Regions from separate parts of the Streptomyces sp. NPDC058469 genome, predicted to be linked through region 1. Evidence: riboswitches for the same ligand, from Rfam matches in the RefSeq annotation. Region 1 holds a riboswitch; the other holds the start of a gene.

Evidence for each region. A riboswitch is a leader RNA that binds a small molecule or an ion and turns the genes downstream of it on or off. The one in region 1 is predicted to bind S-adenosylmethionine.
Region 2: another riboswitch for S-adenosylmethionine. It lies ahead of thrC (threonine synthase); the one in region 1 lies ahead of ACFWP5_RS27750 (aminotransferase class V-fold PLP-dependent enzyme).

The regions. Positions count from the first base shown of each region.
Region 1 is NZ_JBHXME010000073.1:4,316-7,714, forward strand. It holds gene ACFWP5_RS27745 (Lrp/AsnC family transcriptional regulator) at 1-168, shown strand, start outside; gene ACFWP5_RS27750 (aminotransferase class V-fold PLP-dependent enzyme) at 340-1,716, opposite strand; SAM riboswitch class IV at 1,882-1,998, opposite strand; gene trpD (anthranilate phosphoribosyltransferase) at 2,076-3,140, opposite strand; gene ACFWP5_RS27760 (cytochrome bc complex cytochrome b subunit) at 3,275-3,399, opposite strand, start outside.
Region 2 is NZ_JBHXME010000241.1:4,509-7,907, forward strand. It holds gene thrC (threonine synthase) at 49-1,365, opposite strand; SAM riboswitch class I at 1,381-1,527, opposite strand; gene ACFWP5_RS49220 (glucosyl-3-phosphoglycerate synthase) at 1,718-2,662, shown strand; gene ACFWP5_RS49225 (trehalose-6-phosphate synthase) at 2,768-3,399, shown strand, end outside.

The sequences.
Region 1 (3,399 bases):
GACTTGATCGCGATGGTGCGGGTGCGGCAGCACGAGGATCTGGCCGAGGTGATCCCTGGGCGGATCAGCAAGATCCCCGGGGTGGAGGGGACGGATACGCACGTGGCGTTTCGGACTTACTCGCAGCATGATCTTGAGGCTGCGTTCGCTATTGGGCTGGACTCTTGAGCTGAGCGCCTAGTGGGGTGGGGCGCGGATCGTTTGCGGCTGACCGCCCGGCCGTGGCTGGTCGCGCAGTTCCCCGCGCCCCTGGGGTGACTGGCCTGACGCCTGTTCACATCGGGCCGCCGGGACAGAGCCCCGCGCCTCTTGGGGGCATGCCCCTGACGTCAGTCGAGATCACACCGCCGGGACGCAGCGGCCGTTCTCCGTGTGGTACGTCCACTTGGCGCCCTTGGTCACCAGTTCGCGTACCGCGCCCACGAAGCGCTCGACGTGCTCGTCCGGGGTGCCCGCGCCGAAGCTGACGCGGATGGCGTTGAGGGACTTCTCGCCCGGGGCCGCCTCGGGGGCGCCGCACTCGCCCTGGGTCTGGGGGTCGCTGCCCAGGAGGGTGCGGACCAGGGGGTGGGCGCAGAAGAGGCCGTCGCGGACGCCGATGCCGTACTCGGCGGAGAGGGCGGCGGCGAAGTGGGAGCTGTTCCAGCCGTCGACGACGAAGGAGATCACGCCGACCCTCGGGGCGTCGTCGCCGAAGAGGGACAGGACGCGAACCTCCGGGACCTCGGCCAGGCCCGCCCGCACCTTCTCGATCAGGTGCTGCTCGCGCTCGACCAGCGTGTCGAAGCCCGCCTCGGTCAGCGCCTTGCAGGCCGACGCGATGGAGTAGGCGCCGATGACGTTCGGGGAGCCGGCCTCGTGGCGGGCGGCGCTGTCGTGCCACTCCACGTCCACTCCCCCGTCCTCGCGCCGCGTGACCTTGCGGCTGGCGCCGCCGCCGGCGAGGTAGGGGTCGGCCGCCTGGAGCCAGTCGGAGCGGCCGGCCAGGACGCCCGAGCCGAAGGGGGCGTAGAGCTTGTGGCCGGAGAAGGCGATCCAGTCGACGTCGAGATCCTGCACGGACACCGGGTGGTGCGGGGCGAGTTGGGCGGCGTCCAGGACGATCCGGGCGCCGTGGGCGTGCGCGGCGGCGGCCAGTTCGCGGACCGGCCACAGTTCGCCGGTGACGTTCGAGGCGCCGGTGACGCAGACCAGGGCCGGGCCGTGCCCCTCCTTAATGGACACAGTGCGGTCGGCGAGGGCCTGCTCCAGGGTCTCGACGGCCTGGCGCGGGGTGCGCGGGGCGTTGAGGTAGGTGACCCGGGCGTCCTTCCAGGGGAGCAGGGACGCGTGGTGCTCGGTCTCGAAGACGAAGACCTGGCAGTCGGCGGGGAGGGCCTGGGCGAGCAGGTTCAGGGAGTCCGTCGTGGAGCGGGTGAAGATCAGCTGGTCGTCGGGGCGGCAGTCCAGGAACTCCTCGACCGTCCTGCGGGCGTTCTCGAACAGGTCGGTGGAGAGCTGCGAGAGGTAGCCGGCGCCGCGGTGCACGCTGCCGTAGTACGGGGCGTAGGCCGCCACGTCGTCCCAGACGCGCTGGAGGGCGGGGGCGCTGGCCGCGTAGTCGAGCGCCGCGTAGGTGACTTCGCCGCCCGTGACGAGCGGGACGGTGACATCCCGGCCGAGAACGGGCAGCGGGGCACAAATGGTCGTAGCGGCGACAGCGGTGGAGACAGACATGGCGAACTCCCGTGAGAGGCAGGCGACTTCACCACGCGAGCGGTCAGGGCTCAGCGCGGGAAGAGAAGAAAAGGGGGTATGCGGAGGCGGGGCTCGACGCCCTATCGCATTCGCTTGCTCACAGAGGGCTCCCTCGATGACCAGGACCCCTGGTGTCTTTCGAGGGGCCCGCGCTTGCCGCAGACCTCGCTGCCTACGGCCTGGTCTTCACCCGGGGCACCCCGCCACGGACGGAGGGTTGCCGGACAGTCGGCCGGGGCCTCATGACTGTCACTCATGACCTGGTCGGAAAACTTACGTGAGGTGATCGCCGTCCCGCAACCCGTGTCCGGATCGCGGGACGACCATCCGTGCGGTGCCTACGCGTTGCTGGCCGCCGCCCAGCGCTCCAGGGTCCGCTTGGCCGCCCCCGAGTCGATCGACTCCTGAGCCTTCGCCATTCCGGCCCGGATCCGGTCCACCAGCGGCCCGTCCCCGGCTTCGAGCGCCACGAGCGCCGCCGCCGAGTTCAGCAGTACGGCGTCCCGTACCGGGCCCGTCTCGCCGTCCAGGAGACGGCGGGCCACGTCGGCGTTGTACTCGGGGTCGGCACCGCGCAGCGCCTCGACGGGGACCAGTGGGAGGCCCACGTCCCGGGGGTCGAAGGCCTCCTCGGTGACCTTGCCGTCGCGGACGATCCACACCCGGGAGGTCGCGGTGGTCGTCAGCTCGTCGAGGCCGTCGTCGCCGCGGAACACCAGCGCGGAGGAGCCGCGCTCGGCCAGTACGCCCGCGATGAGCCCGGCCATGCGGGTGTCGAAGCAGCCGACCGCCGACGAGGTGACCTTGGCCGGGTTGGTCAGCGGACCGAGCAGGTTGAACGCGGTCGGCACCCCCAGGTCCCGCCGGACCGCACCCGCGAACCGCATCGTGGGGTGGAACCTGGCCGCGAAGCAGAACGTGATCCCGGCCTCCTCCACCACCTGCGCGACCCGCTCGGGCGACAGCTCCAGGTTGATGCCGAGCCGCTCCAGCACGTCGGAGGAACCGCTCGCCGAGGACGAGGCACGGTTGCCGTGCTTGACGACCTTCGCACCGGCCCCGGCGATCACGATGGCGGACATCGTCGAGATGTTGACCGTCTTCGCCCGGTCGCCGCCGGTGCCGACGATGTCGACGGCCGGTCCCGGGATGTGCAGCGGCTTCGCGTGGGCGTACATCGTCTCGACGAGGCCGTTGATCTCCTCGACGGTCTCGCCCTTGGCCCGCAGCGCCACCAGGAAGCCCGCGATCTGGGCGTCGGCGGCCTCGCCGCTCATGATGCGGTCCATCGCCCACGCCGTGTCGGCGGTGCCGAGGTCCTGTCCGGCGAGCAGCGCGCTCAGTACGTCGGGCCAGGAACGGGCCGCCGCGGTGTCGCCTCCAGCGGGGGTCACAGCGCTCATACGGCCGCTCCTGGGTGTCGTAGAAACATGGTTCGAAAGACCTGCCCCACCCTATCCAGCCGCAGGCACGGCGAAGGGCCCCGTCCGGTGTTCGGACGGGGCCCTTCGACTGTGGCGTGGCGACGCCTCAGCGATCAGTGGTGGCCGTGGCCGCTCGTGATCTCCTTGTACTCGTCGACGGTGGGCTTGGGGATCTGGGACTCCTCGCCGTAGTACGCCTCGCTCAGCTTGGCGCGCAGCTTCTGGGAGCCCTTCACCT
Region 2 (3,399 bases), on a different contig from region 1:
CGCGCGGGCGCGACCAACCCCCACGGGCCCGCAGACAAAGAACGACGCTTACGACGCGAGCCCAGCTTCCCTGAACGACTCGAGGTTCGGCCGGATCGTCGCGGTGAGCCCCGTGCCGGCAACCGCGTCCAGCGTCTTCAGACCGTCACCGGTGTTCAACACGACAGTGGTCAGCGTCGGATCCAGCAACCCGTTCTCGATCAGCTTCTTCGCCACACCGACGGTCACCCCACCGGCGGTCTCCGCGAAGATCCCCTCGGTCCGGGCCAGCAACTTGATCGCGTCGACAACCTGCTCGTCGTTGACGTCCTCAACAGCCCCACCGGTACGCCGGGCGATGTCCAGCACGTAAGGGCCGTCCGCCGGGTTCCCGATCGCCAGCGACTTGGCGATCGTGTTCGGCTTCTGCGGACGTACGACGTCATGCCCGGCCTTGTAGGCGACGGACACCGGCGAACATCCTTCCGCCTGCGCCCCGAAGATCTTGTACGGCTTGTCCTCGACGAGCCCGAGCTTGATCAGCTCCTGCAGACCCTTGTCGATCTTCGTGAGCTGCGACCCGGAGGCGATGGGAACCACGAGCTGGTCGGGGAGCTGCCAGCCCAGCTGCTCGCAGATCTCGTACGCGAGGGTCTTGGAGCCCTCCGCGTAGTACGGCCGCAGGTTGACGTTGACGAAGCCCCAGCCCTCGCCGGCCGGGTCGCCGATCAGCTCGGAGCAGAAGCGGTTCACGTCGTCGTAGTTGCCCTCGATGCCGACGAGCTCGCCGCCGTAGATCGCGGCCATGACGATCTTGCCCTGCTCCAGGTCGTGCGGGATGAACACGCAGGAGCGGAAGCCGGCCCGCGCGGCGGCGGCACCGACGGCGCCCGCGAGGTTGCCGGTGGAGGAGCAGGAGAGGGTCGTGAAGTTGAAGGCGCGGGCGGCCTCGATGGCCTGGGCCACGACGCGGTCCTTGAAGGAGTGCGTCGGGTTGCCGGAGTCGTCCTTGACGAACAACTTGCCCGCGTCGACGCCCAGTTCGCGGGCGAGGTTGTCGGCCTGGACGAGCTTGGTCCAGCCGGGGTTGATGTTCGGCTTGTCGGCCACGTCGGCGGGGACGGGCAGCAGGGGCGCGTACCGCCAGATGTTCGCGGGGCCCGCTTCGATGCGCTTGCGGAGCTCTTCGGTGTCGTAGGCCGAGAAGTCGTAGGCGATCTCCAGCGGGCCGAAACACTCCTCGCAGGCGAAGACCGGACCGAGCGGGACGCGGTGGCCGCACTCGCGGCAGGACAGCGCGGCGGCGGGGCCGAGATCGACGGCGTTCGCGGAGTTCGTGTCCGTGTTCGCGGGGTTCGTGGTGCTTGCGACAGTCTGCGCAGCCATGGAGGCGAGGCCCTTTCCTCATCTTCCTCACGACGCATCTCGCCGTGAGACGGATTTGGCACCTTCCCGAGCCGGGAGCCTCGCCACATCAACGTGACAAGACCGGCTGGAGGGTTGCCGGGGCTTCAACGGGCCGTATCCCTCTGCCCCTCTGGATGAGCGGTGTTCAGTTGTGTATGCGGTTGTGTCACTTGCGTGAGCGTCGACAACCCCCGACATGCGATGGTCATCAGCGTTGTTCAAAACTGTAACCGAAGGCCAGGACAGTTGAGTGAGCCGTCCGAACCGCGAGACGGATCACACACACTCCGTGATCACTGCTCGCCGAGAGAACGCAGAGGAGCCGCGCAACGTGCTGAAGGAAGTCGAGCGCTGGCTGAGCACCCGCTCCTGGTCCATGACCGATCGCCCGCTCCACAAGATTCTGGCCGCCAAGCAGCGCACGGGCCAGTCGGTCAGTGTCGTGCTGCCCGCGCTCAACGAGGAAGCGACGGTCGGCGACATCGTCGCGATCATCCGTCACGACCTCATGCAGCAGGTCCCGCTCGTCGACGAGATCGTCGTCGTCGACTCCGGGTCCACCGACCGCACCTCCGAGGTGGCCGCCGCGGCGGGCGCCCGGGTCGTGCACCGTGACGACATCCTGCCCCGCATCCCCGCCGTGCCCGGCAAGGGCGAGGTGCTGTGGCGCTCGCTGCTCGTGACGAGCGGTGACATCGTCTGCTTCATCGACGCGGACCTGAAGGAGTTCTCCTCCGACTTCGTCACCGGGATCGTGGGCCCGCTGCTCACCGACCCCGGCGTCGACCTCGTCAAGGCGATGTACGACCGCCCGCTCGGCGGCGCGGCGGGCCAGGGCGGCCGGGTCACCGAGCTGATGGCGCGCCCGCTGCTGAACATGCACTGGCCGCAGCTGGCCGGTTTCGTGCAGCCGCTCGGCGGCGAGTACGCGGCCCGCCGCTCACTGCTCGAACAACTGCCGTTCCCCGTCGGCTACGGCGTCGAGCTGGGCATGCTCGTCGACGCGCTGCACCTGGTGGGCCTGAACGCCCTCGCCCAGGTCGACGTCGGCGTGCGCAAGCACCGGCACCAGGACGGGCAGGCGCTGGGTCGCATGGCCGCGCAGATCTACCGCACGGCTCAGCTGAGGCTGGCCCGCGGTCACCTCATCCGGCCGTCCCTGACCCAGTTCGAACGGGGTCCGGACGGCTTCGAGCCGCGCACGTACTCCGTGGACACGGAGGAACGGCCGCCGATGGCGGACATCACCGAGTACCAGTCCCGCAAGGTGGCATAACCGCACAGTCATAGACGGTCACGGACGGTCGTATACGGACTCATACGGTCCGCAGACGGCCGTCCGTACGTTTGAGCGTTTCCGGGCCGGGCTAGGTTGTGGCGTATGGCTTCCACGGCTTCTACGGCTTCCCCCTCCCCTCGCGGTGCCGCTCAGGTGCTCGTCGCGTCCAATCGCGGCCCGGTCTCGTACGAGGTGGGCGACGACGGTTCGCTGCGCGCCAAGCGCGGCGGCGGCGGGCTGGTGTCCGGGCTGTCGGCGATCGGCCCGGACGCGGGTGCGCTGTGGGTGTGCTCGGCGCTGTCCGACGGCGACCGCGAGGCCGTACGGCGCGGGGTCGGCGAGGACGGCGTACGGATGCTGGACATCCCGGCCGATGTACACGCCGACGCGTACAACGGCATCGCCAACTCCGTGCTGTGGTTCGTCCACCACATGCTGTACCAGACCCCGCTGGAGCCGGTCTTCGACGCGGAGTTCCGGCGCCAGTGGGCGTCGTACGAGACGTACAACCGGGCGTTCGCGGAGGCGCTGGCACAGGAGGCGGCGGAGGGCGCGGTCGCGATCGTGCAGGACTACCACCTGTGCCTGGTGCCGGGGATGCTGCGGGAGTTGAGGCCGGATCTGCGGATCGGCCACTTCTCGCACACGCCGTGGGCACCGGCGGACTACTTCCGGATGCTGCCGGACGACATCCGGGAGCAGCTGCTGACGGGCATGCTCGGCGCGGACCGGCT